Regions from separate parts of the Streptomyces sp. NPDC104831 genome, predicted to be linked through region 3. Evidence: riboswitches for the same ligand, from Rfam matches in the RefSeq annotation. Region 3 holds a riboswitch; each other region holds the start of a gene.
The links. A riboswitch is a leader RNA that binds a small molecule or an ion and turns the genes downstream of it on or off. The one in region 3 is predicted to bind cyclic di-AMP.

Region 1 (10,056 bases), on a different contig from region 3:
CTTCGGCGTGCGGATCGTGGCGTTCCTGAACGGCGTGAGCGTGTGGTGGCACGTCCTCGGGGTCGCGGTGATCACCGGCGCGCTGGCGCTGGTCCCCGACCGCCACCAGCCGGCGTCCTTCGTCTTCACGCACTTCGTCAACGAGACGGGCTGGGGCAGCGGCCCGTACGTGGTCCTGCTGGGGCTGCTGATGGCCCAGTACACCTTCACCGGCTACGACGCCTCCGCCCATATGACCGAGGAGACCCGGAACGCGGCCACCGCGGGCCCGAAGGGCATCGTCCGCTCGATCTGGACGTCCTGGATCGCCGGCTTCGTGCTCCTGCTGGGCTTCACCTTCGCCATCCAGTCCTACGACGCGGAACTCGCCTCCCCCACCGGCGCCCCGCCCGCCCAGATCCTCCTGGACGCCCTCGGCGCCACGGCCGGCAAGCTGCTCCTGCTGGTGGTGATCGGCGCCCAGCTCTTCTGCGGGATGGCCTCCGTCACCGCCAACAGCCGCATGATCTACGCCTTTTCCCGGGACGGCGCGCTGCCCTTCTCCCGCGTGTGGCACACGGTCGGCCCGCGTACCCGCACCCCCGTCGCGGCGGTCTGGCTGGCCGCCCTCGGCGCGCTGGCCCTCGGCCTGCCCTACCTGATCAACACGACGGCCTACGCGGCGGTGACCTCGATCGCGGTGATCGGCCTGTACATCGCCTACGTCATCCCGACCTTCCTGCGGGTCCGCAAGGGGGCCGCCTTCGACCGCGGCCCCTGGCACCTGGGCCGCTGGTCCGGGGTGATCGGGGTGGTGGCGGTGACGTGGGTGCTGGTGATCACGGTCCTGTTCATGCTGCCGCAGGTCTCCCCGGTCACCTGGCGGACCTTCAACTACGCGCCGGTGGCCGTGCTGGCCGTCCTCGGCTTCGCGGCGGTCTGGTGGCTGGCCTCGGCGCGCCACTGGTTCCTGTCCGGCGGCCCGGCCCCCACACCGGCCGAAAAGTGACCATCGCACCCGTCCCGCGCCCCGCGACGCGGCCGTGTCCCCGATACCCGATCGGCGACACGGCCCCGTCCGGCTATGCTCGGACAAGCAACATCGCCCGGGCCCTTAGCTCAATTGGCAGAGCAGTGGACTTTTAATCCATTGGTTGTGGGTTCGAGTCCCACAGGGCCTACACGCGGGACCCCAGCTCAGTGCGGAAGCGAGCTGGGGTCCTGTCCGTTTCGCCCAGCGTTCACGACCGCGTGCTGGCCCGTAGCTGGCCCGAGGGGCGAGGGGCAGCCTTTCCGCCGCCAGGTCAGCCCGTGCCCGGCGCGGTCGGTGGCGCTGCCGGGCACGGAGTTCGTCGTGAGGCTCGGATGTCTCGGTCTCCTCGTCACGTCCACCTCGGACAGTAACGGCGCCGCGACAGAATGCTCGGTGTCTACTGGGTAATGAGCGCCGGGAGTTCGGTGAGGTGGTCGATTCGCCAGTCCGCGGCCGCCGCGACGTCCGGGTCCGCGGCCCAGAGGTGACCCCATGGACCGCGGCGCAGGTGAGCGGTGCGCAGGCCGGCCGCCGCTGCGGGCACAGTGTCGTTGGCCGGGTGGTCGCCGACGTACAGCGTTTCACCGGGTGGTGCCTGCCCGCACTCGACGGCCCGCTGGAAGAACTCGGGCTGTGGCTTGGCCACCCCCCACTCTCCGGACGTCGCGACCACATCGGCCGGCAGGTCGAGGGCGCGCAGCAATTCACCCGCGCGAGCGGTTTGGTTCCCGGCGATGACGACCCGGACGCCGAGCCGGCGCAGCTCGGCCAGGGCGGGACGGACGTCGTCGTACAGGTCGCTGTCGTCCAAGTGCTCGCCGCGGCCGGCGGCTTCCCGTGCCCGGTACTCGGCTGCGACGTCGATGCCGGGTCGGACGAGGCGGAGGGCGTCGGCGTTGTCACGGCCCTGCGCGACGACGGCCCCGACGAGCGCGGACAGCGTGTGCCGGGGGACGTCCAGCCAGTCGGCCCACGAGGCCCAGTAGCGATCGTCACGGACGAGGGTCTCGCCGACGTCGAAGATCACAGCGCGAATCATGCGGGCAGGGTACTGGGCACGACGAAACGCCCCATCCCGCCCGCGGCGTCGCGGCGGGGCCGGCGGCTCCATCCCGTTCTGCCGCATCATCCGGCCGGTTCGGCGACCTACCGCGCCCCCGTACGTCCCCCCGTATGCGCGCGGCGCCCCGTCGGCTCAGCAACCGCCCCCCTCGCCCCCTCAGCCCGCCGTCGCCTCCGTCGGTTCGGGCAGGGGCAGGGTGTGCCGGGTCTGGAGGGCCTTGGCGCGCAGGTAGCGGATGTTGTGGGCGGTGGTGAAGACGCCGGTGGGCACGCGGTCCCGGACGGTGAGCCCCAGCGTGCGCAACTGGCCGGCCTTGTCGGGGTTGTTGGACAGCAGGTCCAGCTCGGTGACGCCGAGGGCGGTGAGCATCTGGGCGGCGGCAGTGTAGTCGCGGGCGTCCTCCGGGAGGCCGAGGGCGGCATTGGCCTCGTAGGTGTCGAGCCCGCCGTCCTGGAGGGCGTACGCGTCGAGCTTGTTGTAGAGGCCGATGCCCCGGCCCTCCTGGCGGAGGTAGAGCAGGATCCCGCCGCGACCGGCGATCAGCTCCACCGCCTCGCGCAGCTGCGGGCCGCAGTCGCAGCGGGCCGAGCCGAAGACGTCACCGGTCAGGCACTCGGAGTGCAGCCGCACCAGCGGGACCGGGCCGGGCTCGCCCAGGACGAGGGCGAGGTGCTCCCGGCCGTCGGTGAGGCCGTGGAAGGTGACGAGTTCCGCGTCGGCGCCGTAGCCGTCGGCGAAGCGCAGCGGTACCCGGACGCGGGCGCGCGGGGTGGCGGCGGGCAGGTCGGGCATGCGGATCCCTCCGGAACGGGTGTTTCAGTTTTGAAGCAGTGGTCCGGGAACCCTATCCCGTGCTTAAAAGTTAAAGCAATCAGGAGCAGGACGAGCGGCGGCGCCAGGGAACGTCGTCCGCCCCGGCCGCGGTGCCCTCACCCTGCAGCCCGCGCGCGATCTCCGCGCAGATCGCCTCCAGCTGCCCCACCTGGTCCGCGGTGAGCCGGTCGAACAGCAGCGCGCGGACCGTCTCGACGTGCCCGGGCGCCGTCCGCTCCAGTACGGCCGTCCCCTCCTGCGTCAGCACCGCGAGCGAGGCGCGCTTGTCCTCGGCGCAGTTCTCCCGGCGCACCAGGCCGTCCCGCTCCAGCCGGTTCACGACGTACGTCAGCCGGCTGCGGGTGATCTTCAGCGTCTCGGCGAGGTCGGTCATGCGCAGCCGCAGGCCGGGGGCGTCGGAGAGGTTGGCCAGCACCGAGTAGAACAGGTGCGGCATGCCGCCGTCCTGCTGGAGCTGCCGGTCGATCGCGTCCTCCAGGAGGCGGGAGGCGGCGATGTAGGCGCGCCAGGCGCGCTGCTCCTCGGGAGTGAGCCAGCGGATCGTCATGCCGCCAGTGTAGGTTTGTTCAAAAATTGAACCAAGCCGCCGCGGGCCCGCCTCGCCGCCCGCCTCCGGAAGAGAGAGCGCCGATGCCCCTGCCGTACGTGCTGCTGTCCGCCGCCGTCTCCCTCGACGGCTACCTGGACGACACGGGCCCCGAACGGCTCCTGCTGTCCAGCCCGGCCGACTTCGACCGGGTCGACGAGGTGCGGGCCTCGGCCGACGCCCTCCTCGTCGGCGCCGGCACGATCCGCGCCGACAACCCCCGCCTGCTGGTCCACTCCGCCGAGCGGCGCGCGGCGCGGCGCGCGGCGGGCCGCCCGGAGCATCCGCTGAAGGTCGCCGTCACCGGCTCCGGCGACCTCGACCCGGCGGCGCGCTTCTGGCACACCGGCGGCGACAAGCTCGTCTGCACCACCGACACCGGCGCCGTACGGGCCTCGCGCCTCCTCGGGAACACCGCCGACGTCGTCCCGCTCGGCCCCGCCCTGGACTGGCGGTCCCTGCTGGAGCACCTGCACGACGTGCGCGGGGTCGGTCGGCTGATGGTCGAGGGCGGCGGTACGGTCCACACCCAGCTCCTGCGCGAGGGCCTCGCCGACGAACTCCAGCTGGTCCTCGCCCCGCTGCTCGTCGGCGACCCGGCGGCCCCCCGGCTGTTCGGCCCCGGCGCCTACCAGGACGGACGCCTGCGCCTGCTGGACACCCGCCGGATCGAGGACGTCGTCCTCATGCGCTACGCCCCCACGGCCCCCGGCACCGGTACGACCGCCACCGCCGCCGACCGCCACTGGCTGCGCACCGCCTGCGAGCTGGCGGCCCTGTGCCCGCCGTCACGGACGGCGTTCAGCGTCGGCGCGGTCGTGGTCGCCGCCGACGGCACCGAACTGGCCCGGGGGCACTCCCGCGAGGGCGGCGACGCGGTGGTGCACGCGGAGGAGGCGGCGCTCGCGAAGATCGACCCGGCCGAGCCGCGCCTCGCGGGCGCCACGGTGTACTCCAGCCTGGAGCCGTGCACCCGCCGGGCCTCCCGGCCGGCGCCCTGTGCCGAACTGATCCTGCGGGCGGGGGTGCGGCGGGTGGTCACCGCCTGGCGGGAGCCCGACACCTTCGTCACGGCGGCCGACGGGGCGGGCGTGCTGAGCGCGGCGGGCGTGCGGGTCGTCGTCCTGCCGGAGCTGGAGGAGCCGGCCAAGGCGCCGAACGCCCATCTTCTGCCGGGCTGAGCGTGCGCCCGGGCGCACCCGGGCGCACATACACCCAGGGCCCGGAATCCTTGGGATTCCGGGCCCTGGGCCTTCAGTAGCGGGGACAGGATTTGAACCTGCGACCTCTGGGTTATGAGCCCAGCGAGCTACCGAGCTGCTCCACCCCGCGTCGTTGTGGCTCCACTGTACGCCATGCGCGGGATGGTTCGCACATCGGTTTCCGCGGGCCCCGGGTCGGGCGGGCCCCGCAGGTCACGCAAGGTGACCGGGCGAGCGCCGTGCGCATAACATCTGAGTCACCATCAAAACCGCGAGTGACTGCTGAACGCCCTCGGAGGGCAGGCAACTCGCCCGCTTTGACGGGATAGTTGCCGATAACCTCACCAGTAAAAAGCGTGTTGATCAAGGGGGACGGCTTGGAAAGTGACTGGCAGGTCTATTAACGTTCGATAACGCAGCGCGGTCGTCCCAGCCGTCACAAGAGGCGGCTCCGTGCGCACGCGCCGAATCCCGCGAGGGAACCGGGGAACCACCATTTGGGGTGAATCACGCGGATACCGTCGTGCACTCACGCGAGTCCACGACCGGATATACGCGCGTAGGAGACCTTCCTGCTCCGAACCCGTCAGCTAACCCGGTAGGCGGAGGAAGGAAAGGAGCGCGCCCGCGTGGCGTCCAACCGGCCTGTCCCCGAAGCCCCGTCCATACCGGCACAGCGCGAGACCGGGCCCGGGCCCGAGACCTTCGGCTACGGCGCCTACCGCGCCGACGAGGGCCCGTGGGAGGAATGGAACCCCACCGAGGACTCCGTCGCCCCGGTCCGCGGCCGGCACCGGGTCGCCAAGCAGCGCGGCGGCTTCGCGCGCAGCTCCACCGTCCTCGGCGTCGGCGTCATGGCCGCCGTCGGCGCGGGCGGCATGGCCAGCGCCAACACCGGCAAGCCGCCGGTGTCCATCTCCCTGCCGGACCTGCCCTCGGTCGGCTCCCTCTTCCACGACGACGACTCCGACGCCGCCGGGCCCGCCGCCGAGGCCACCGCGCTGAGCACCGTCGCCGTGGCCTCCGGCACGGGCCAGGACAGCGCCGACGCGGGCGAGGTGCTGCGCAACCGGATCATGGCGCAGGCCGAGCAGCAGCAGGGCCAGGCCGACAGCAGGGCGGCCGCCGCCGCGCTCGCCGCCGCCGAGAAGCAGACCGCGCGGGCCGCCGCCGAGGCCGAGCGGGAGGCCGCCGCCAAGGCCGCCGCGGCCAAGGAGAAGGCGGAGGCCGACGCGGCGAAGGCCGAGGCCGAGGCGAAGAAGGCGGCGGAGGAGAAGCGGCTGGCCGAGCTGGCCAGGCAGTACGCGCTCCCGACCTCCTCCTACACGCTCACCTCGACGTTCGGGCAGGCCGGCTCGATGTGGTCCTCCGGCCACCACACCGGGCTCGACTTCGCCGCCCCCACCGGCACCCTGATCAAGGCCGTGCACAGCGGCACGATCACCGAGGCGGCCCTGGCCGGCGCCTATGGCTACCGCACCATCCTGACCCTGGACGACGGCACCGAGCTGTGGTTCTGCCACCAGTCCTCGATCAACGTCACGGTCGGCCAGAAGGTCAGCACCGGCGAGGTCATCGGCCGCGTCGGCGCCACCGGCAACGTCACCGGCCCGCACCTGCACCTGGAGGTCCACCCCGCCGGCTCGCCCACCGGCATCGACCCGATGGCCTGGTTGCGCGACAAGGGCCTCACCCCCTGACGGATCTCCCGGAAGAACCGGGAATCCGGCGCCGGCGGCGGGATGCGATCAGCCCCCGCCGGCGTTGGCATGACGTATGACGTCACTTCGTACACTCGGCTCCTCCGACCTCGAGGTCTTCCCGCTGTGCCTGGGCGGCAACGTCTTCGGCTGGACCGCCGACGAGCAGACCTCCTTCGCCGTCCTCGACGCCTACACCGCGGCCGGCGGCAACTTCATCGACACCGCCGACGTCTACTCGGCCTGGGCCGAGGGCAACAAGGGCGGCGAGTCGGAGACGATCCTCGGCGCGTGGCTGAAGGCCCGCGGCAACCGCTCCGACGTGGTCATCGCGACCAAGGTCAGCCAGCACCCGGAGTACCAGGGCCTGTCGGCCGCCAACATCAAGGCCGCCGCCGACGCCTCGCTGCGCCGCCTGGGCACCGACCACATCGACCTCTACTACACCCACTTCGACCAGCCCGAGGTGCCGGTCGAGGAGATCATCGGCGCGCTGGACGAGCTGGTGAAGGCCGGCAAGGTCCGGCACATCGCCGCCTCCAACATCACCGCCGAGCGCCTGCGCGAGTCCCTGGAGTTCTCCGACCGCGAGGGCCTCGCCCGCTACGTCGCCCTCCAGCCGCACTACAACCTGGTCTCCCGCGACACCTACGAGGGTCCGCTCCAGGAGCTCGTCGCCCGTGAGGGCCTGTCCGTCGTCCCGTACTTCGCGCTCGCCTCGGGATTCCTGACCGGCAAGTACCGGCCCGGCGAGAGCGTCGACAGCGCCCGCGCCGACCGGGTCCAGGACTACCTGGCGTCCGAGCGCGGCCAGAAGGTCCTGACGGCCCTGGACGAGGTCGCCGCCGCCCACGGGGCCCCCGTGGCCACGGTCGCCCTGGCCTGGCTGGCCGCCCAGCCGACGGTCACCGCCCCGATCGCCTCGGCCCGCACGGTGGAGCAGCTGCCGGCGCTGCTCGGCGTGGCGGACCTGGAGCTCACGGACGCGGAGGTGGCGAAGCTGACGGAGGCCTCGGCCTAGCCGCTCCCCGGCGGTGCCGGCCCGCCGTACGGGCCCCGGTCAGGTCCGGTACGGGTTGTACAGGGGGTAGGGCACCGCCGGGTGTCCGTACGGCGCCGCCGCCCGGTACACCGGGACCGGGGCGGCGGCCCGGCCCGCGTACTCCAGTGCCGGCCGGGCCAGGTGCCGCCGCTTCCACAGCTCCTCCAGCAGCTCCCGCTCCCGGGGGACGAAGTCCGCCCCGGCCCTGCCCGCGCGCCCGCGCTGCCGCAGGAACGCGAGCGAGGTGGCGTACCCCTCGTAGCGGGCCACCTCGCGCGCCGCCGGGCGGCCGTGGTGGTGCCGGGCGTAGTCCCGGGCCATCCGGCGCGCCCGCATCGATCCGAGCGCGAAGGGCTCGGCCGGGCCCAGCCACCCGGCCAGCACGTACGCCGGCAGCTCCGCCCGCACCAGGCGCAGCTCCCGCTGCCGGGTCCACACCGCGAGCCAGGTCACCAGCCCGAACACGGGCACCATGAAGCCGCCGTAGACGGCGAAGAACCCGTACTGCCCGAAGGTGGCCGAGCCGTTCCAGAGGGCGTGCATGCCCATCGCGAGCAGCAGTCCGCACACCGGCAGCAGGATCCGCCGGGCGGACCGGCGCCCGGCGGACAGCGCGGCGATGCCGAAGCCGATGCCGGTCAGGACGGTGAACAGGGGGTGCGCGAACGGCGACATCACGATGCGCACGAAGAAGGTGGCGGCGGTGACGGAGGAGATGCCCCGGTCGCCGGTGAGCTGGTCGGTCCCGAAGGCCGTGCCGAGGTAGAGGATGTTCTCGGTGAAGGCGAACCCTGTGGCCGTGATCCCCGCTATCACCACGCCGTCCACGATCCCGGTGAAGTCGCGTCTGCGGAACAGGAAGACCAGCAGGACGGCGGCGGCCTTCGCGGACTCCTCCACGATCGGCGCTATCACCGTGGCGCCGAGGGTGTCGGCGCTCGCCGGGTCGGCGGTGGAGGTGGCGATCCACTCCGTCGCGAAGCTGTTGGCCACGATGGCGATCAGTGCCGCCGCGCAGGCACCCCAGGCGAAGGAGAACACCAGGTTCCGCCAGGGGCCCGGCGCCACCCGGTCCAGCCACCGGAAGGCGGCCAGCAGCCACGGCACCGGCAGCACGGCCAGCCCGAGCCCGACGAGGAACCCGTCCGTGCCGGTCTGCCGCCGCACGAGCGCCAGGATGACCAGCCCGGACAGCGCCAGCAGCGTGCTCGGTGCCCCGTACCGCACCCACCTGCGCTGCCACCAGTGCGGGTGGCGGAGCACACCGTCGCCGGGGCTCGGGGGACAGGTCGCGGACGCAGGACTGGTGGCCACGGCATCGACCCTAACGGTGGCGGGACGAGGGGCCGGTCGGATGACCGGCCCGCCGGTCGGCTAACCGTCCCGGCGGTGCGGTACACGCCGGAACAGCAGATCGTTCACGACGTGTCCCTTGTCCAGTCCCTGTCCCTCGAAACGGGTCAGCGGCCGGAACTCCGGACGCGGCGCGAAACCGCCGTCCGGCCGGGTGTTCTCGAAGTCCGGGTGCGCGGTGAGCACCTCCAGCATCTGCTCGGCGTACGGCTCCCAGTCCGTCGCGCAGTGCAGCAGCGCGCCGGGCTTCAGCCGGGTCGCGGCGAGCGTCAGGAACTCCGGCTGGATGAGCCGCCGCTTGTGGTGCCGCTTCTTGGGCCAGGGATCGGGGAAGTAGACGCGCAGCCCGTCCAGCGCGTCCGGGCGGAGCATCTCGCGGAGCAGGATGATCGCGTCGCCGTTGCCCACCCGGACGTTGGTGAGGCCGCCCCGGTCGGCGAGGCCCAGCAGGTTGCCCTGGCCGGGGGTGTGCACGTCGACGGCGAGGATGTTGGTGCCGGGGTCGCCCGCGGCCATCCGCGCGGTGGCCTCGCCCATCCCGAAGCCGATCTCCAGGACCACGGGACGGTCGTTGCCGAACAGCTCGGCGAGGTCGATCACCCGCTGCCCGTCGATGTCCAGCCCCCACTGGGGCCACAGCCGCTGCAACGCCTCGGCCTGCCCGGCCGTCACCCGGCTGCGCCGCGGCTGGAAGCTGCGGATCCGCCGCTCGAAGTGCGAACCCGCGGGGTCCGCCTTGGGCCCGTCCGGGAAGCGCGGTTCGCCCTTGGCCCGGGCGGGCCGGACGGGGTCACCGGGGGCGGGCGGGGCGGCGGGGGTGTTCAGGGAGTCAGACACAGTAAGGCCGATTTTACGGGTCCGGGCAGCTCACCCCGGCGCCCCGAGCATGGCCAGCGCCCGGCGCCCGATCTCGCGTCCGATCGGCAGCGAGGCGGTGGCCGCGGGCGAGGGCGCGTTCAGCACGTGGACCGCCCGCGCGCCCTCCCGGATCAGGAAGTCGTCCACCAGCGTCCCGTCCCGCAGCACCGCCTGCGCCCGCACCCCGGCCGGGGCCGGCACCAGGTCCCCGGCGGTCACGCCGGGCAGCAGTCTTCGCACCGCCTCCAGGAACGCCCCCTTGGACACCGAGCGGCGCAGCTCGCCCGCCCCGTACCGCCAGTGCCGCCGGGCGATCGCCCACGCGCCCGGCCACGCCAGGGTGCCGGCCAGCTCCCGGGGCCGCAGGACCGTCCAGCCGTACCCCTCGCGGGCCAGCGCCGGCACC
Region 2 (10,056 bases), on a different contig from region 3:
GCAAGATCGAGGCGGAGGTGGGGCAGGTGTACGCGGCGGTCGACCAGGACGGCGTGGACGGGCTCACGCTCATCGAGCCGGGCTACCGGATGCCGCACCCGACGCTGCCCGCGGTCCGGATCGGCCGGCGTGCCGAGCTGTGGGCCGAGCCCATCAGCAAGGTGCTGCTGCGCCACGCCGAGCTGTCGGACGACGAGTTGGCGGCCGTGGCGCGCTCGGCGGTGGGCTCGCTGGCGAGCGTCACCATGTCGGGGCCGGGCACCGTGGAGCTCCAGCCGAGCGGGGTGACGAAGGCGACCGGTCTGGCGCTGGCCGCCGAGCGGCTGGGGGTCGGCGCCGAAGGGGCCCTCGCCTTCGGCGACATGCCCAACGACATCCCGATGTTCCGCTGGGCGGCGCGCGGTGTCGCCATGGCCGACGCGCATCCGGAGCTGAAGGCGGTGGCCGACGAGGTCACGCTGTCGAACGAGGACGACGGGGTCGCCGTCGTCCTAGAGAGACTGTTCCCGGCCGCCTGACCACGGGGAGGGGCGGCGGCCGGGCCGGTCAGTAGGCGCCGAAGACGTTGTCGATGGAGCCGTAGCGGTCCGCCGCGTAGTTGCAGGCGGCGGTGATGTTCGCGACCGGGTCGTAGATGTCGAAGGACGTCCCGGCGACGTGGTACGCGTTGAAGGTCGGGTCGATGACCTGGAGCAGCCCCTTGGACGGGATGCCCTTGGCCGCGTTGGAGTCCCAGAGGTTGATGGCCGCAGGGTTGCCGGAGGACTCCCGGATGATGTTGCGGTGGATGCCGTTGTAGGTGCCCGGGATGTTCTTCTCGGCCATGATCGCGAGCGATTCGCGGATCCAGCCGTCGAGGGTGTTCGGGTATCCGGCCGGGGTGGTGGACACCGCCGGGGCCGCGGCGGGGGCGGCGAGGGCGCTGCCCGCGCCGATGAGCGGCAGGGCGAGGACGGCGGCGCCGGTGCAGGCGGCGGCGAGGGCGCGGACGAGGCGGGCGTTCCGGGTACGGCGGTGCTGAGCGGCAGCAGGCATCGAAAGTTCCTCTCCGGCGCCTGCGAGGTGAGCTGTCGGGTTCGGGCGGGGAGGCGCCCGGCCGTGCCCGGGAGGAGGCACGGCTTCACCCCGAGCCGTGCCGGCGCGGCGCATGCCGTCCGGCGCGGCGACTTACCTGGGTCCCCCGCTCCTGCCGTACGAATGAGTTCGTGAATGGGTTTCGCGGACGGCGGCAGGATTAGGCGTCCGCCCGACGGCCCGGAACGTATGCGAGAGCACATGTCGGGAACAAGTACCGGATTCCCGCAATGCGCCATTTGAACTTGATCGACTCCGTATGAGGTACTTGATCCTTTGCGATCGCCAATCCCCAACTGGCCGACGGGGCAAGGGTCTGAGGGGGGTGGGGCGCGAGGGGTGGGCCGATCGGGCGCGTGACCCAATTCACGAAATAGCAAAAGACTTCAAATCAGACATGGGGGATTAGTGGGATTCGGGTCCGAAGTCCGAGTCGTGGTGGAACCCGGGACGTGATGCCCGTCGTTGCCGTGGAGGCGGCGAGGGGAGGGCGGGGGTGAGGAAGGTGCGGAGAGGTCGCGACACGGCATCCGGATTACTGTTAAGTCGATATATGTCCCTTATTACCGTGTGATCAAAACCATGCCGGTCATGGTCCGGTACCACCCGAGCTGGACCGGTGGGCGCTATCGGTGATCGAAACAGGACCGGATACGCTGACTTGAGTGATGGCAGCGACCTATCGACAAACCGTGTAATCGCCAGCAGACACCAGCAGACAGGAGACCCCTCGTGACCGTCGTCGGGCCGTTCGGGCTGAGCGTGCGGGACCAGGCTCTCGAAGCCGATGTCCAGGCCGGATTGGCGGCTGTCGAGGAAGGCTTGCTCGATGCCACCAAGAGCGAGGTCCCGTTCATCACCGAGGCCGCGCAGCACCTCGTACGGGCCGGCGGGAAACGATTCCGGCCACTGCTCGTGATGCTCGCCGCCCAGTTCGGCGACCCGTACGCGCCGGGGGTCGTGCCCTCGGCCGTGGTCGTGGAGCTGACCCACCTGGCCACGCTGTACCACGACGACGTCATGGACGAGGCGGCCGTGCGCCGCGGGGTGGACAGCGCCAACACCCGCTGGGGCAACTCCGTCGCGGTCCTCACCGGCGACTTCCTCTTCGCGCGCGCCTCCCAGATCCTCGCCGACCTCGGCCCGGAGGCGGTCCGGGTGCAGGCCCTCGCGTTCGAACGGCTGGTCACCGGGCAGATCCTGGAGACCGCCGGCCCCTCGGACGGCCGTGACCCGGTCGAGCACTACCTGGACGTGCTGGCCGGCAAGACCGGCTCCCTGGTGGCGGTGTCGTGCCGGTTCGGCGCGATGATGTCCGGCGCGGGCGAGCGGGTCGTGGACGTGCTCACCCAGTACGGCGAGCGGCTCGGCGTCGCCTTCCAGCTGGCGGACGACGTCCTGGACATCGCCTCCGACTCCCACGAGTCCGGCAAGACCCCGGGCACCGACCTGCGCGAGGGCATCCCGACCCTGCCGGTGCTCCGGCTGCGCGAGCGGGCCGCCCGGCTCGGGCTGGCCGAGGACATCGCGCTGTGCGAGCTGCTGGACTCCGACCTCGGCGACGACGCCCGGCACGCCCGGGCGCTGGCCGCGCTGCGCGCCCACCCCGCGCTGGAGCAGGCCCGCCGGGACACCGTCCGGTACGCGGAGGAGGCGCGGGCCGCGCTCGCCCCGCTGCCGGAGTGCGACGCCAAGGCCGCCCTGGTGGAGCTGTGCGACGCGGTGGTCCACCGCGCCGGCTGACCGCACCGGGGCCCCACCGGCCGGCCCCGGAGCGCCTCCGGGCGACCTCCGTATCACCCGCTCGGCTGACGTTCGTACGGTCACACCCCGCCCGGCCGTCGTACCGCCGTACGACTGCGGGCGTACCGTCACGGGCTGGTCTCCGCCCGGCCCCGTCCCTCGTACGGCCGCAGCCCCCACGACCCTTACGGGTCGGGGAGGATCCGGCCGTCGGGTGTCATACCGCAGGCGTAGACGCGGTTGCCTCCGAGGGCTGACGCTTCCGCGCCGCCGATTTGGTCATATGGAAGCCACGGACATCACCACTCCTCACCGATTCGGGTGAGAATGGCGGCTCAGGGTTGACCAGCGTGAGAACGGCCGCCGCCGACGACGGAGGTAAGGCACACATGGCACCGTACGAATCCGACGACACAGTGGGCGCCGCGCGGGACGAGGACCCGCGCTCCGGCCGGCGCACAGCCGCCCGGTACGCCGTCCCGGTCGCGGTGGTGGGGGTGGCGGCGGCCACGATCGGGCTCGTCCCGGCGCTCGCCGACTCCGGCGACCCCGACCTGCCGAAGATCACCGCACAGCAGCTGATCGAGAAGATGGCCCGGTCGGACGTGCAGCAGCTGTCCGGCACCGTGAAGATCACCACGGACCTCGGTCTGCCCGACCTCGGCGGCCTGGAGGACGGCCTGCTCTCCGGCAGGGGCCAGGACGGCCCCGGGGACGGCTCCTCCGCCGACCCCAAGTCCCGGTTCACCGAGCTGGCGTCCGGCATGCACACCCTGCGGATCGCGGCCGACGGCCCGGACCGGCAGAAGGTGTCGCTGCTGGAACGCGGGGCCGAGTACAGCCTCATCCACCGCGGCGAGGACGTCTGGGGCTACGACAGCAAGAGCAACGAGGTCTACCACTCCACCGCGGCCGGATCCGGCGGGGAGCGCCGGGCCGAGCCGCCGGCCACGCCCAAGGACTTCGCCGACGAGGCCCTGAAGGCGGTGGACGGCACCACGTCCGTCACCGTCGACGGCACCGCGCAGGTCGCCGGCCGCGACGCCTACAAGCTGCTGATCCGGCCCCGGCAGTCCGGCACCACGGTCGGCGCGATCAGCATCGCCGTGGACGCGAAGACGTGGACGCCGCTGAAGTTCACGCTCACCCCGAGGAGCGGCGGGGCCGCCGTCGTCGACGCCGGCTTCACCCAGGTCTCCTTCGCCCGGCCGGCCGCCTCCGTCTTCGACTTCACCCCGCCGAAGGGCGCGAGGGTCACCGAGGAGAAGGACACGGCGGCCAAGGCGCCGGCCCCGAAGCACGGCGAGGACCTCGCCGGGGGCCTTGAGGGGCTGAACGTTCTCGGCAAGGGCTGGACGTCCGTCGCGAGCCTCGACACCGGCGCCGAGGGCGGCCTGCCGACCGGCTCCCAGGAGGGCGCCCTCGGCGGCTTCCTCGGCTCGCTCGGCGACCCGGTCTCGGGGAAGTTCGGAAAGGGCACGGTCTTCTCCACCCGCCTGGTCAACGCCCTGATCACCGACGACGGCAAGGTGTACGCCGGCCTGGTGACGAAGGAGACCCTGGTGAAGGCGGCCGACGCGGGGAAGTGACCCCACCGGGACCGACGAAACGAGGGGAAGCCGATGGACGAGCCGTCCACCGCGGACCGCGCTGCGGAGCGCACGCCTGCGCGCGCTCCGGAAGACCCGCCCGCGCGCCCGCCTGAGGGCCCGTCCCCGGCGCGTGCGCCGGAACGGGACGCCCCGGGGGACGAGCGCGGGGGCGTGCCGGAGGGCGGCCCGGCGAGTGTCATCGACACGCGCGGGCTCACCAAGCGCTACCGCGGCGGGCAGCTCGCCGTGGACGGTCTCGACCTGGCCGTCCCGGCGGGCAGCGTCTTCGGCTTCCTCGGCCCGAACGGCTCCGGGAAGACCACCACCATCCGCATGCTGATGGGCCTCATCGAGCCGACCGCGGGCACGGTCCGGGTGCTGGGCCGCCCCATGCCCCGCTCGGCCCGTACGGTCCTGCCGCAGGTCGGCGCGCTCATCGAGGGCCCCGCCCTGTACGGCTTCCTCTCCGGCCGGGACAACCTGCTGCGCTTCGACTCCGCCGACCCCACCGCCGACCCGCGCACCCGGCGCGCGCGCGTGGCCGCCGCGCTGGACCGGGTCGGCCTCGCGGCGGCCGCCGGCAAGAAGGCGAAGGCGTACTCGCTCGGCATGAAGCAGCGCCTGGGCCTGGCCGCCGCGCTGCTCCAGCCGCGCCGGCTGCTCGTCCTGGACGAGCCCACCAACGGCCTCGACCCCCAGGGCATGCGCGAGATCCGCACCCTGGTCAGGGAACTGGCCGCCGACGGCACGACCGTCTTCCTCTCCTCCCACCTGCTGGACGAGATCGAGCAGGTGTGCACCCACGCGGCGGTCATGGCGCGAGGCCGGCTCGTCACCCAGGGCGCGGTGGCCGACCTGGCGGCCGGGGCCCGCGGCCGGCTGGTGGTGACCACCCCGGACCCCGCCGAGGCGGCCCGGGTGCTGAAGGAGCTGGGCGTCGGCGACGTGACCGCGGACGGCGACCGGGTCACCGGCGAACCGCCCGGCCGGGACCTCGCGGAGGTGACCGCGGCCCTGGTCACGGCCGGGGTCCGGGTCCGGGGCCTGACCGTCGAACGGGCCTCGCTGGAGGACGCGTTCGTGGCGCTGACCGGGGAGGGTTTCGATGTCGCGGGCTGAGCCGTCCGAGGCCGTCGCCGTGCGCCGGCCGAACCCGCTGTGGGCCCTCGGGCTGCTGCGCGGCGAATTCGTCACCACCGTCCGGCGGTGGCGCACGCTCGCCCTGCTCGGGGTGCTGGCCGCGGTGCCGGTGCTGGTCGGGATCGCGGTGCGGATCGAGACCCGGGGCGGCGGCCGGGTGAGCGGCGGAAGCGGCGAGGGCCCGGCCTTCATCGCGCAGATCACCAACAACGGGCTGTTCCTGGTGTTCACCGCGCTGGCCGCGACCCTGCCGTTCTTCCTGCCGATGGCGGTCGGCGTCGTCGCCGGCGACGCGATCGCCGGGGAGGCGGGCGCGGGCACCCTGCGCTATCTGCTGGTGGCCCCGGCCGGCCGCACCCGGCTGCTGCTGACCAAGTACGCCACCGTGCTGGCCTTCTGCCTGCTGGCCACCCTGGTGGTCACCGTCTCGGCGCTGGCCGTCGGCGCGCTGCTGTTCCCGCTCGGCGAGCTGACGACGATCTCCGGCACCCGGATCGGCCTCGGCGAGGGGCTGGCCCGCGCGCTGCTGATCGCCCTGGTCGTCGCGGCCTCCCTGGTGGGGATCGCGGCCGTCGGCCTGTTCGTGTCGACCCTCACCAACAGCGGCATCGCGGCGATGGCGACCACGGTCGGCCTGCTCATCACCGTGCAGATCGTCGACCAGATACCCCAGCTGCACGCGGTGCAGCCGTACCTCTTCTCGCACTACTGGCTGTCGTTCGCCGACCTGATGCGCGACCCCGTCTACTGGGACGACCTGCTGCGCGACCTCGGGCTCCAGGCGCTGTACGCGGCCGTGTTCGGCTCGGCGGCCTGGGCCCGGTTCACGGCGAAGGACATCACCGCCTAGAGGCCGCCGCCCGGGGCGGCGACGGCACCGGCGGTCTCGTGCGGGAAGCGGGCGAGGGGCGCGTCCTGCGCGAAGAACGTCTTGGCGCGCGCCAGCGCACCGGTGTCGCTCAGCACGTCCCCGGGCTTGCTGCCGCTGCCCAGCAGCACCCCGCCGAACCGCATCCCCATGTAGGCGGCCGAGTTGCGCAGGGTGCCGGAGTACGGGTCGGCCACGGACAGCTCCTCGTCCGCCAGCGCGGCGACGCCCCAGAGGGTGCGCCCGGCCATCCGCGCCTTGAAGTCCAGGCCCGGGGTGCGCAGCCAGCCGGACCAGTGGTCCAGGTAGCGCTTGGTCTGGGCGGAGACCGAGTACCAGTACACCGGTGAGGCGATCACGATGTCCGTGGCCGCGAGCGTGGCGTCCAGCAGCAGACCGGCCGGGGTGCCGGACGGCGGCCGTACGTGGTCGCTGTCGTGCCGCAGGTCCTCGAAGTCGGGCAGCGGCTGTTCCGTGAGGTCGATCCAGCGCTGTTCGACTCCGTCGGGGAGCTGCTCGGCGGCCCGGCGGGCCAGCAGCCCGGTGTTGCCCCCGGTGCGGGCGCTGCCCAGGACGAAGAGAAAACGGCGGTCCATGTGGTCCCCCAGGTGCGTCAGGTCGTACCAACGAACAAGGCGTGTGCATTTTATGCATGCGCAACTAACTGGCGCCAGGGTTTATGCCGCCGAGGCGGCTGGTGCGAGGCTGTGACGCCGCGGTGACGCGGCGGGCGTGGGTAGCCGACACACTGGTGGACAGGATGCGTACGACCGGATCGCGACGCCGGGGGACTGGAGGGACACCGATGGCTGGACTCAGCTTCGAGAAGAAGCGGGCGCCGCGGACCGCGGAGTATCCGGCGGCGGTGCCCGTCCGGGTGCACGGCACGGGGAGCGCCTCGGTGGACGGGGTGCCGGTCGTCGCGGCGCCGGGCGAGGAGATCCGGCAGGCCGTGCTGAACCGCCTGCAGAGCCTGGCCATCAGCGTCGGCGCCCCCATACGGGCCACCGTCCACGACGACCTCGCGGGCTGTGTGGTCCCGCTGGAGGTCTCGGCGGACGGCTCCAGCCGGATGACCGGCGAACCGGTCCCGCTGGCCGCGCGCCGGGCACCGGGCGCGGCGCCCGTGGAGGCGACGGCGCCGGGCACCGCCGAGCGGACGCCGGCCGGCGGCTTCGGGCCCCCGCCCGTGATGGACCCCCGGCCGGCCCCCGCCACCGCGCCGGCCACGCCGGGCCCGGGCGCGGGCACGGCCCCGGGTGCGGGTGCGGCGGCCTCGGGCACGGGGGCCGGATCGGGCGGGCGTACGGCTTCGTACGCGGGCGCGGACCTGGCCTCGGTCTTCGGCTCGCCCGTCGACGAGCCGGCGCCCGTCCACACCCCGGCCCGCGGCTTCGACGCGGTCGCCGAGGAGGTGCTCGGCGACGGGCCGCTGACCGAGACCGCCGAGGGCGCGGAGCTGCTCGCCGAGCCGCTGGGCCGGATCAACGAGGCCGTGCGGGCGGGCCGCATCGACGCGGCGGCCCAGCTGGCCGAGCGGACGCTCGCCGAGGCGTCGGCCGTGTTCGGCCCGCACCACGCCGAGGTGCTGCACGTGCGCGAGCTGTCCGCCTACATCGCCTATCTGGCGGACGACCCGGTGCGCGCCTGCCGGCTGTCCCTGGACCTCGCCCGGCTGCGCCGCGAGGCCCGGGACGGGGAGGCCGCCTACGGCAACGTGCGGAGCGCGGCGACCGCCTGGCGTGCCGTGCGCGACCCCGAGGAGGGCCTGCGGCTGGGCCGCGACCTGGTCGACCTGTGGGCGGACCTCGCCGCCGAGCCGGGTCCCGCGGCGGACGATCCGCGCCCGCTGGAGGCCGCCCGCGCCCGCATGGTCCGGCTGGCCGACCGCGCGGCCGGGGCGGCACAGGCGTAGCGGCCCAAGCCCCGGACCCCGCTCCCGGGCGCGGTCCGCGGGGCTACTGCACGCAGAATTCGTTGCCCTCCGGGTCCCGCATCAGGACCCACTCGCCTCCGGGCTCGCGCACCTCCCGTACCACCCGGGCGCCCAGCGCCTCCAGGCGTGCCACCTCCTCCGCGCGCCGCCCGGGGCCGGCGTGCAGGTCGAGGTGGAGACGGTTCTTGCCGGTCTTCGCCTCCGGCACCCGCTGGAACAGCAGCCGCCTGCCGAGCCCGGTGCCGGTCTCGGGGTCGTACGGGTCGTCGGGGTGCCGTACGGCGATCAGGTCGCGGAAGGCGGGCCGCCCGTGGTACTCGACGGTGGCCTGTCCGGGCAGCGCGCCGGCGGACAGCAGCCGTTCGACGAGGGCGCTGTTGTCCTCGGCGGTGTAGTGCAGCGCGGCGGCCCAGAAGTCGGCCTGGCCGTGCGGGTCGGCCGCGTCGATGACGAGTTTCCAGTGCAGTGGGGCGGGCGCCTGTGTGGTCATGGCTCCCACTTATAGCCGCCGGCCCGGACGGAAGGGCCCCTTCCGTCCAGGTCAGACGTCGGCCGGGGCCGACGCGGGGGTCTCGGCGGGGCGGGGCGCCGGCAGGGGGAGCCGGCGCGGGCGCCGGGAGGAGCGCAGCGCGTCGCCCGTGAGCAGCACCAGCGCCAGCCAGACCAGCGCGAACCCGGCCCACCGCTCGGGCGGCATGGCCTCGTGGAAGTAGAGGATGCCGAGCAGGAACTGGAAGACCGGGGCCAGGTACTGCAACAGGCCCAGGGTGGACAGGGGCACGCGGATCGCCGCCGCGCCGAAGCAGACCAGCGGCACCGCGGTGACGAGGCCGGTGGAGGCGAGCAGCGCGGCGTGTCCGGCGCCCTCCGCCGCGAACGTGGCGTTCCCCCGCGCGGCCAGCCAGATCAGGTAGCCGAGCGCCGGCAGGAACTGGATCGCGGTCTCGGCGGCCAGTGACTCCACCCCGCCGAGGTCGACCTTCTTCTTCACCAGCCCGTAGGTGGCGAAGGAGAAGGCGAGGCAGAGCGAGATCCACGGCGGGCGGCCGTAGCCGACGGTCAGGACGACGACGGCGGCGAGGCCGACCACGACCGCCGCCCACTGCACGGGCCGCAGCCGCTCCTTGAGGAGGAGCACGCCCATCGCGATGGTGACCAGCGGGTTGATGAAGTAGCCGAGCGAGGCCTCCACGACGTGGCCCGCGTTGACCGCCCAGATGTACACGCCCCAGTTGACGGTGATCACGGCCGCCGCCACGGCGACCAGGCCGAGCCGCCGGGGCCGGCGCAGCAGCTCCCCGGCCCAGGCCCAGCGGCGCACGAAGAGCAGCAGGACGGCGACCACCACCAGGGACCACACCATCCGGTGGGCGAGGATCTCCGCGGCCCCGGCCGGTTTCAGCAGCGGCCAGAACAGGGGCACCAGGCCCCACATCCCGTAGGCGGCGAAACCGTTCAGCAGACCTGTACGGTGCTCACCCTCGGACTTCCCGGCCACCGGCCCCTCCTTCGTGCTCGCGTGAACCGTGCGGTCGCGCGAGCACGAAGGTAGCGCCGGGCACCCTCCGATGTCATGTTCGTATCGTCATACGGTCATGACAGGGGAGGGTGGTGCGGGTGTGGCGCGGTCCCCGGCCGGACCGGGTCAGCCCTTCAGCGCGGCCGCGACCGCCTGCGCCAGCGGGGTGGTGGGACGGCCGGCC
Region 3 (8,415 bases):
GTGGCCAGCTTGGCGGCCCGCTCGGCCACCTCCCGCGGACGCACCGGCGCCATACCGGCCCGCCGGGCCGCCGTGTTCGGCGCCAGCGGCTCCGGGAAACGGGCCACCTCGTCCGCCGTGACCGGTCCCGCGAGCCACGCGACCTCGTCCGCGTCCCCGCGCTCGTCCGGCCGCACCCCCGTCTGGGCGGCCTTGAGCACGGCCACCGACCGCCCGGCCGCGAGCGCCGAGGCGGCGACGGCGGCGGTGGTGACCGTCTTGCCGACCTCCGTGTCCGTGCCCGTGATCACCAGTACCCGCATGTCATCCCTCCCGCGCCGCGGCGCACACCGCGCGCGCGATCCGTGCCACGTCCTCGTCCGAGGTGACGTAGGGCGGCATCGTGTAGACCAGGTCACGGAACGGGCGCAGCCACACGCCCGCCCGCACCGCCGCGTCCGTCGCGGCCCGCATGTCGACCGGATGGTCGAGCTGGACGACCCCGATGGCGCCGAGGACCCGGACGTCGCGCACCCCGGGGAAGTCCCGCGCCGGGGCCAGCCCCTCGCGCAGGCCCGCCTCGATCCGCTTGACCTCGCCCAGCCAGTCCTGGCCCAGCAGCAGTTCGACGGAGGCGCAGGCCACGGCCGCCGCCAGCGGGTTGCCCATGAACGTCGGGCCGTGCGCGAGCACCGGTACCTCGCCCCGCGAGATGCCGTCGGCCACCCGAGTGGAGCACAAGGTGGCCGCCAGCGTCAGGTAACCACCGGTCAGCGCCTTGCCCACGCACATCACATCGGGGGCGACGGCCGCGTGGTCCGCCGCGAACAGCGCGCCGGTGCGGCCGAAACCGGTGGCGATCTCGTCGAACACCAGCAGCACGTCGTGCGCGTCGCACGCCTCCCGCAGCACCCGCAGGTACCCGGGGGAGTGGAAGCGCATCCCGCCCGCGCCCTGCACCACCGGCTCCACGATCACCGCGGCCAGCTCGTCCGCGTGCCGGGCGACCAGCTCCCGCAGGTGGTCCGCGTACGACTCCTCGTACCCGGCGGGCGGCGGGTCCGCGAACACCTGGCGCGGCAGCACGCCGGTCCACAGCTCGTGCATCCCGCCCTCGGGGTCGCACACCGACATCGGCTGCCAGGTGTCACCGTGGTAGCCGCCCCGCCAGGTCAGCAGCCGCCGCTTGGCCGGCCGGCCCAGCGAACGCCAGTACTGCAGGCACATCTTCACCGCGACCTCGACCGACACCGACCCCGAGTCGGCCAGGAAGACGTGCTCCAGGCCCTCCGGTGACAGGTCGACCAGGAGTTTCGCGAGCCGGACGGCGGGCTCGTGCGTGAGTCCGCCGAACATCACGTGGCTCATCCGGCCCAGCTGCTCGCGCGCGGCCTCGTTCAGGACCGGGTGGTTGTAGCCGTGGATGGCCGACCACCACGACGACATGCCGTCGACCAGCTCGCCGGAACCGTCCGCCAGCCGCAGCCGGACCCCGCTCGCCGCCTCCACGACGAGCGGTTCCACCCGGCCGGGCATCGGGCCGTACGGATGCCACACGTGCCGCCGGTCCAGCTCCAGCAGCTCGGCGACGCCCGGATCAGGCATTGGGCGCGAGGTCCGTGCCGGCACCCCTGCGGCGGACGGCGACGAGGTCGGTGCGGGGCTCGGCGGTGGCCGGCACGCCCGCCGTACCGCACACCCCGCCCCCCTCGTGCGACCCGCAGCCCGTGCCCGCGTGCGAGCCGCAGCCGGCCTCCGCGTGCGAGCCGCAGCCGTGCGCGGCCCCGGCCCGGTGCTCCGGCAGCGTCACCTCCCCGGCGCCCTCCACCTCGAAACCGGCGTCCGCGATCATGTCCAGGTCGGCCTTGCCGGCCTGGCCCTCGCTGGTCAGGTAGTCGCCGAGGAAGATGGAGTTGGCCAGGTGCAGCGCCAGCGGCTGCATGCTGCGCAGATGGACCTCGCGGCCGCCCGCGATGCGGACCTCCGCGTCCGGGCAGACGAACCGGACCATCGCGAGGATCCGCAGGCAGCGCTGCGGGGTGAGGTTCCACTCCTTGGCCAGCGGGGTGCCCTCGAACGGGATCAGGAAGTTCACCGGCACCGAGTCCGGGTCCAGCTCGCGCAGCGAGAACACCACGTCCACCAGGTCCTCGTCGCTCTCGCCCATGCCGGCGATGAGACCCGAACAGGCGGACAGCCCGGCCGCGTGCGCCTTGCGTACCGTGTCCACCCGGTCGGCGTAGGTGTGGGTGGTGGTGATGTCCCCGTACGTGGACTCCGAGGTGTTGAGGTTGTGGTTGTAGGCGTCCGCGCCCGCCGCCCGCAGCCGCTCGGCCTGGCCGTCGGAGAGCAGACCGAGGCAGGCGCACACCTCGACGTCCTCGTTCTGCTCCTTGATCGCCTTGATGGTCTCCGAGACCCGGTCCACGTCCCGGTCCGTCGGACCGCGCCCGCTGGCCACCAGGCACACCCGCTTGGCGCCGCCCGCGAGGCCCGCGGCGGCGGCCTGGGAGGCCTCGTCGGGCTTGAGCCAGGTGTACTTCAGGATGTCGGCCTTGGAGCCCAGCCGCTGGGAGCAGTACGAGCAGTCCTCGGGGCACAGGCCCGACTTGAGGTTGACCAGATAGTTGAGTTTCACCCGCCGCCCGAACCAGTGCCGCCGCACCTTTCCGGCCGCGGCCACCACGTCGAGCAGGTCGTCATCGGAAGTGGCCAGCACGGCGAGCGCTTCCCCGCGCGTCGGCATCTCGCGCCGAAGCCCCTTGTCCACCAGCGTGTTCAGCAGGTCCATGAGCCACGATCCTGTCCTACGGGACCGCTCCCGGCCAAGGAGACTTGGCACAACGAAGGCGGTTCATCGTGTGGGTATCGCCACACCCTGGGCGGCTGACCGTGCCGCTAGGGTCTGTTCGATACCTACAAAAGCACGGAGGAGCCATGGCGTTCGGCTGGATCGACGAGCAGGCCGAGGCGCGCCGCCGCGCCGGACTCGTGCGCACCCTGCGCCCGCGCCCCGCCGACTCGCCGCTGCTGGACCTGGCGAGCAACGACTACCTGGGGCTGTCCCGCCACCCCGAGGTCACCGAGGGGGCCGCGGAGGCCGCCCGGCGCTGGGGCGGCGGCTCCACCGGCTCCCGGCTGGTCACCGGCAGCACCGAGCTGCACGCCGAACTGGAACGCGCCCTGGCCGCGTTCTGCGGGTTCGAGGCGGCCCTCGTGTTCTCCTCCGGGTACGCGGCGAACCTGGCCGCGGTCACCACGCTCGGCCCGCACGGCTCGCTGATCGTCTCCGACGCGGGCAACCACGCCTCCCTCATCGACGGCTGCCGGCTCGCCCGGGGCGAGACCCAGGTCGTCGGGCACGCCGATCCCGAGGCCGTGCGCAAGGCCCTGGGCACGCGCGCCGGCGCCGCGATCGTCGTCTCCGACACGGTGTTCTCGGTCGACGGGGACCGGGCGCCGCTGGCCGGACTGGCCGCCGCCTGCCGGGAGCACGGCGCGGGACTGGTCGTGGACGACGCCCACGGCCTCGGTGTGCTGGGCGACGGCGGCCGGGGCGCGCCGCACGCGGCTGGGCTCGCGGGCGCCGACGACGTGGTGGCCACGGCCACCCTGTCCAAGTCGCTGGGCAGTCAGGGCGGCGTGGTGCTGGGCCCGGAGCGGGTGATCGGCCATCTGGTCAACGCGGCCCGGACGTTCATCTTCGACACGGGTCTGGCGCCGGCGGCGGCCGGTGCCGCGCTGGCGGCGCTGCGGCTGCTGGAGCGCGAGCCCGGACGGGCGGCGCGGGCCCGCGAGGTGGCCGCGGAACTGCACGCACGGCTGACCGCCGCGGGCCTGGAGGCGGTACGTCCGGACGCCGCGGTGGTCTCCGTGCGGGCTCCGTCCCCGGAGCGGGCGGTGCGCTGGGCGGCCGACTGCCGCTCGGCGGGTCTGGCCGTGGGCTGTTTCCGTCCTCCCTCCGTGCCCGACGGCATCTCTCGGTTGAGGCTGACCGCCCGCGCGGACCTCTCCGGGGCCGAGATCGAACGTGCTGTACGCGTCATCGGCGAAACGCGACCATGAGTCGGCGTGACACGGCCGTGCACCGCCCGAAAAAGATGGAATATTAAACCGAATTGAGCAGGGTGGCCGGGGCGGTCAGAGCCCGGTCACGAATCCCGTCCAGCTCTCGGGGGAGAAGAGCAGGGCGGGTCCGGCCGGGTTCTTCGAGTCGCGCACGGCGAGCAGTCCGGCCGCGGGACCGGAGCGCGGCCGTGCCGTCTCCACGCAGTTGTTCGCGCCCGTGCTGCGGCTGCTGCGCACCCAGCACACGTCGTGCAGGTCGGTACTGGCAGGGACGTTCCGAGGCAGAGCTGACATGGTGCCTCCTTACACGCCGTCACCTATCCCGGCGATGTAGTCCAACGAGTCCTCGGGGGAAAGGGCGTGGAACTGAAGGGTGCTGAAGGCCTCGGAGTAGGCCATGAGGTCTTCTTTCCGTTCCAGGTAGAGGCTACTCGTCAACTGGTCGAGAACAACCACGTCCAGATCAGAAGTGCTCGGAAATGAGAAGATAACGAAAGGCCCGGTGAGGCCGATATGCGCCCCCGCCGTGAACGGCAGCACCTGGAGCCGCACCTGCGGCAGCCGGGCGGCCTCGATCAGCCGCCGGCGCTGGCGGGCCATCACCCCCGGGCCGCCCACCTCGCGGCGCAGCACCGCCTCGTCCAGCACGGCGCTCAGCGCCAGCGGCGGATCCGACCGCAGCACGTCCTGCCGGGCCAGACGCACCTCCACCAGCGTGTCCAGGCGGTCCTCGTCCAGGTCCTTCACGGCGGCCCGGGTCACCGCGCGGGCGTACTCGGCGGTCTGCAGCAGACCGGGCACCACCGTGGTCTCCAGGGTGCGCATCGCGCTCGCCTGTGACTCCAGGCTGATGAAATCCCGGTACGTCGGCGGCAGCACACCCCGGTACGCGTGCCACCAGCGGTGCCGGCCGCCCGTCTCCTCCGACCCCGCCAGTATCAGCAGCAACTCCCGCAGATGCCGGTCCCGCACTTCGTAGGCGTCCAGCAGCAACCGCAGATCGGCCGGTTTCACGCCGCTGGCACCCGTCTCGATACGGCTCACCTTCGACTGGTGCCAACCGACCAGCCGGGCCGCCTCACCACTGGTGAGCCCGGCGCCGGTGCGCAGCGTGCGCAGTTCCGCGCCCAGCTTGCGACGGCGTACCGCGGGACCGTTCTGCATGGCTCCTCCTTACTCCGCCCGGACCGCCCCGATACGGTCTCGCGTCGCAGAGTTCACCGCTTCGAGCGACAGATATATGCATATCTTGGTGGATCGCCCCCCGTGACCGTCCCGGTGATGGCAGTCTGACGGACAAGCACCAGTCCGGGACCGTACTCGAACCCACCGCTGTACGGAGGACCACGGTCCCGTTGGGAAAGGGACGACCTCGCCATGGCAGACCATCTGGAAGCCTCCGTCACTCTGCCGAGCGATCCCGCCTCGGTGTCGGCCGCCCGCTCCTATGTCGTGGGCACCCTCGCGGAGTGGGGCCTGCCGTCGGACACCGAGACGGCCGACACCGTGCGGCTGATCGTCTCCGAACTCGCCACCAACGCCGTTCAGCACACCTTCGGCCAGTCACCCACCTTCACGGTCGACATCGCGCTGCACCAGGACGAACAGCTGCGCATCGGGGTCACGGACAGCCATCCACGGTTCCCGAAGAGACTGCCCGCCTCCGTCCAGCAGGACAATGGGCGCGGCATGGTGATCATCCGCTGGCTGACCGCGGAGTGCGGCGGCCGGCTCCTCGTCCGCCCGACCCGCGAGGGCGGCAAGACGGTCTCCATCGAACTGCCCTGGACCCTCCCGGCGGCACCGGTCCCGGCCGGCCGGCCACCGGAGGCCCCGGCACGGTGACACACCCGGTGCGGGGACGGCGCGGAGGGTCTACGCGGGCGGATACGTTTCCTCTGCTCCTCTGCTCCTCTGCGCGGGACGAGGGCTCGGCGCCGCGGCGCGAGGCCGAGGCCGGAGCGCCGGATGCGCGAGGGCGGGGCCGGCGGACGTGTACGGCGGTGCTGCCCGGCACCGGTGCCGGTCGATGTGCCGGGGCGCGTGCGGGCGCCCAGGCGCGGGAGCAGGCGTGCGGGGGCCGGGAGTACGCCCCGGCGGCGCCCGGGCGGCAGCGGACGCGTCCGGGCGGTGCGCGGAGGCCGCGGGTTGCCGGTGGCGGGGCGCTTCGACGGTGTCCTGGTGCCGGCGGCCAGCGGACGCGTCCGGGCGGCGCCCGGCGGCGGAAGCGACGCGCTCCGCCGGTGCCCCGGGGGCCGGCGGCAACCGCCGCGTACCGGCCGCGTCCAGGCACCCGCGTGTGGGCGGGCAGCCGGACGGATCCGGGGTGCTGTGACGCGCCGGGGTCGTCGGCGGCGGGGGGAGCCTGCCTCGCCGGCGTCCCGGTGCGGGCGACAGCCGGTGCGGACCGGTGCGGACCGTCCGCCCGGGCGCCCGGTGCCGGCCGGCCGCCGGAACGCGGCGGGCGGCGGTGCGGTCCGCCCGGCCGGTGTGCGACGTTCCCGCCGGTCCGCCGGGACGCCCACCCGGGACCGAGCCGTTCCGCCCGCCGTATGTGCCCGAGAGGCGGTACGGCGGGACCTTGTCCCGGCCCGGGTCTGCCGGTCCGCCCCTGCGCGCAGGGAAGCGCTCGCGTCGGCGCCTCGGGTCCGGACCTCCCCGCGCTCGCTCCCCGGCGCGGTCCGACCCGGACGCTCCCGCTGTCCCGGAGGCGCTCCGGGGCCGCCCGCACGCTCGTGAGGCGGCCGGGCCGCCCCGGGCCCGGCCCGCCCACGGGGGCGGGCGTCGGGGTGCCGGAGCGGCCCCGCTGCCGGAGCCGCTCCCGGGGCGCGGCCGGGTCAGCTGACCCGGCCGTACCAGACGCTCTTGGTCCAGATCTTCTGCAGCTTCACCACGTCCCCGGTCTTGGGGGCGTGCCAGATCTTGTTGTGGCCGGCGTAGATGCCGACGTGGTAGACGCTGGAACCCGAGTGGAAGAAGACCAGGTCGCCGACCTTGCGGTGGCGGGCGGAGACATGGTGCGACTTGTTGTACTGCTGGGCGGCGGTACGCGGCAGCTTCTTGCCGGCCTTCTTGAACGAGTAGAGCGTCAGCCCCGAGCAGTCGAATCTGTGCGGCCCGGTGGCGCCCCACCGGTACGGGGAACCCTTCTTCGAGGCCGCGACCTTGAGTGCTTTCGTCGCGATGGTCGCGGCGGAGGCGTCGGTGGCGAGCCCGGGCACCGCGATCGAGCCGCCCACGGCGGCGAGAGTGAGTGCCGAGGCCGTGCCGGCCCGGGCCATCAGCGACGGGACTCGATTGAGCGCAGTCATGCGCAACCCTTCGTCAGCCGCCTGTGAAGGATGACCTGTCGGATTCGGGCTGGCGAAGTAGCCCGGCCGCGTTGCCGCGGCTTCACCCCAAGGGCTGCTCGGAACCTCCGCCCCGTGCCCGACTCTGTGTCGGACGACTGGACATCCGTTCCGGCGACCCGTCTTGCTTGGGTCCTCCACTCCTGCCGATCCACTCCGTCGACCGGTCATCCGGGCGGCGGCAGGACTCGGCGTCCGCCCGGATCGCCCCGCCGCGGTGGCGGGGGCTTGTCGTCAGACAGGGATCTTGACGCAGATCTGTCTGAAAATCCCAACGGAATCGGGGATTTGTGGCGTTACTCACCACTCACCCGTTCGGGTGGACAGTGCTCCGTTCGAGGCCCCGTCAGATCGTCGTCGTAGCCCCGGACCTGGGGCGATGTGCCTCCGCGGGGGCCCGTGGATCCCGCGTCGCGCAACTCGGGAGACCCGGAAAACGATCGGGATGTACACCGGTCGGCGGTACGTCGTTCGGGCCGTTTCAACTCCGGTCCGAACGACGCGTGTCGACGCCTCGGCGCCGTCGGACCGGACGGGTGTCCGCCTCAGCCGGCGTCATCCGGCGGGAGCGCGACGCGAGCGGCCCGGCGCTCGCCGTCCAGCACCCGCAGCGCCCGTGCCAGCGTGTCCCCGTGCAGCTCCGTCTCGCCCCGCCGGTGCATCAGCGCGAGCGCGTCCCGCAGCTCTGCCGCCTTGCGGACCAGGCCCTGAGCGGCGCGCAGAGCACTGTAGGTCTGCCCGTGCCGGGCCGGATTGACGCGGCCGAGCAGGTCGGCGGCCTCCAGATAGCGATCGATCAACTCGCCCTCGGCGCGGGTCAGGGCGGGCAGCGGCGGCAGGTCCGGCAGCACGGGCGGCTCACCTCGCGTCCGGTGCGCCGGGCGTGTCCCGGCGGGCGGGCACGACGGCGTCGACCAGGCCGTACGCCAGCGCCTCGGGGGCGTCCAGGATCAGGTCGCGTTCCAGGTCCTCGTGGACCCGCGCGGCCGTGCGCCCCGTGTGCCGGACGAGCATCTCC

Region 1: linked by a shared signal. The riboswitch ahead of ACZ63H_RS31640 (M23 family metallopeptidase) and the one ahead of ACZ63H_RS04425 (C40 family peptidase) in region 3 are both predicted to bind cyclic di-AMP.
Region 2: linked by a shared signal. The riboswitch ahead of ACZ63H_RS01325 (transglycosylase SLT domain-containing protein) and the one ahead of ACZ63H_RS04425 (C40 family peptidase) in region 3 are both predicted to bind cyclic di-AMP.

Annotation. Positions count from the first base shown of each region.
Region 1 covers NZ_JBVJOT010000060.1:17,124-27,179, forward strand. The annotation lists gene ACZ63H_RS31605 (amino acid permease) at 1-988, shown strand, start outside; tRNA gene ACZ63H_RS31610 (tRNA-Lys) at 1,088-1,160, shown strand; gene ACZ63H_RS31615 (HAD family hydrolase) at 1,410-2,051, opposite strand; gene ACZ63H_RS31620 (GTP cyclohydrolase II) at 2,232-2,867, opposite strand; gene ACZ63H_RS31625 (MarR family winged helix-turn-helix transcriptional regulator) at 2,947-3,456, opposite strand; gene ACZ63H_RS31630 (dihydrofolate reductase family protein) at 3,540-4,676, shown strand; tRNA gene ACZ63H_RS31635 (tRNA-Met) at 4,754-4,827, opposite strand; cyclic di-AMP (ydaO/yuaA leader) riboswitch at 5,150-5,317, shown strand; gene ACZ63H_RS31640 (M23 family metallopeptidase) at 5,327-6,397, shown strand; gene ACZ63H_RS31645 (aldo/keto reductase) at 6,474-7,418, shown strand; gene ACZ63H_RS31650 (PrsW family intramembrane metalloprotease) at 7,458-8,753, opposite strand; gene trmB (tRNA (guanosine(46)-N7)-methyltransferase TrmB) at 8,814-9,629, opposite strand; gene lhgO (L-2-hydroxyglutarate oxidase) at 9,660-10,056, opposite strand, start outside.
Region 2 covers NZ_JBVJOT010000001.1:268,063-278,118, reverse strand. The annotation lists gene ACZ63H_RS01330 (HAD family hydrolase) at 1-518, shown strand, start outside; gene ACZ63H_RS01325 (transglycosylase SLT domain-containing protein) at 547-1,035, opposite strand; cyclic di-AMP (ydaO/yuaA leader) riboswitch at 1,038-1,218, opposite strand; gene ACZ63H_RS01320 (polyprenyl synthetase family protein) at 1,807-2,817, shown strand; gene ACZ63H_RS01315 (LolA family protein) at 3,207-4,406, shown strand; gene ACZ63H_RS01310 (ABC transporter ATP-binding protein) at 4,440-5,528, shown strand; gene ACZ63H_RS01305 (ABC transporter permease) at 5,515-6,399, shown strand; gene ACZ63H_RS01300 (flavodoxin family protein) at 6,396-7,013, opposite strand; gene ACZ63H_RS01295 (hypothetical protein) at 7,223-8,332, shown strand; gene ACZ63H_RS01290 (VOC family protein) at 8,376-8,843, opposite strand; gene rarD (EamA family transporter RarD) at 8,895-9,851, opposite strand; gene ACZ63H_RS01280 (SDR family oxidoreductase) at 9,999-10,056, opposite strand, start outside.
Region 3 covers NZ_JBVJOT010000004.1:137,954-146,368, reverse strand. The annotation lists gene bioD (dethiobiotin synthase) at 1-302, opposite strand, end outside; gene ACZ63H_RS04455 (adenosylmethionine--8-amino-7-oxononanoate transaminase) at 304-1,584, opposite strand; gene bioB (biotin synthase BioB) at 1,577-2,770, opposite strand; gene ACZ63H_RS04445 (8-amino-7-oxononanoate synthase) at 2,917-4,044, shown strand; gene ACZ63H_RS04440 (DUF397 domain-containing protein) at 4,120-4,341, opposite strand; gene ACZ63H_RS04435 (helix-turn-helix domain-containing protein) at 4,351-5,211, opposite strand; gene ACZ63H_RS04430 (ATP-binding protein) at 5,425-5,892, shown strand; gene ACZ63H_RS04425 (C40 family peptidase) at 6,885-7,358, opposite strand; cyclic di-AMP (ydaO/yuaA leader) riboswitch at 7,362-7,504, opposite strand; gene ACZ63H_RS04420 (hypothetical protein) at 7,943-8,248, opposite strand; gene ACZ63H_RS04415 (ATP-dependent Clp protease proteolytic subunit) at 8,256-8,415, opposite strand, start outside.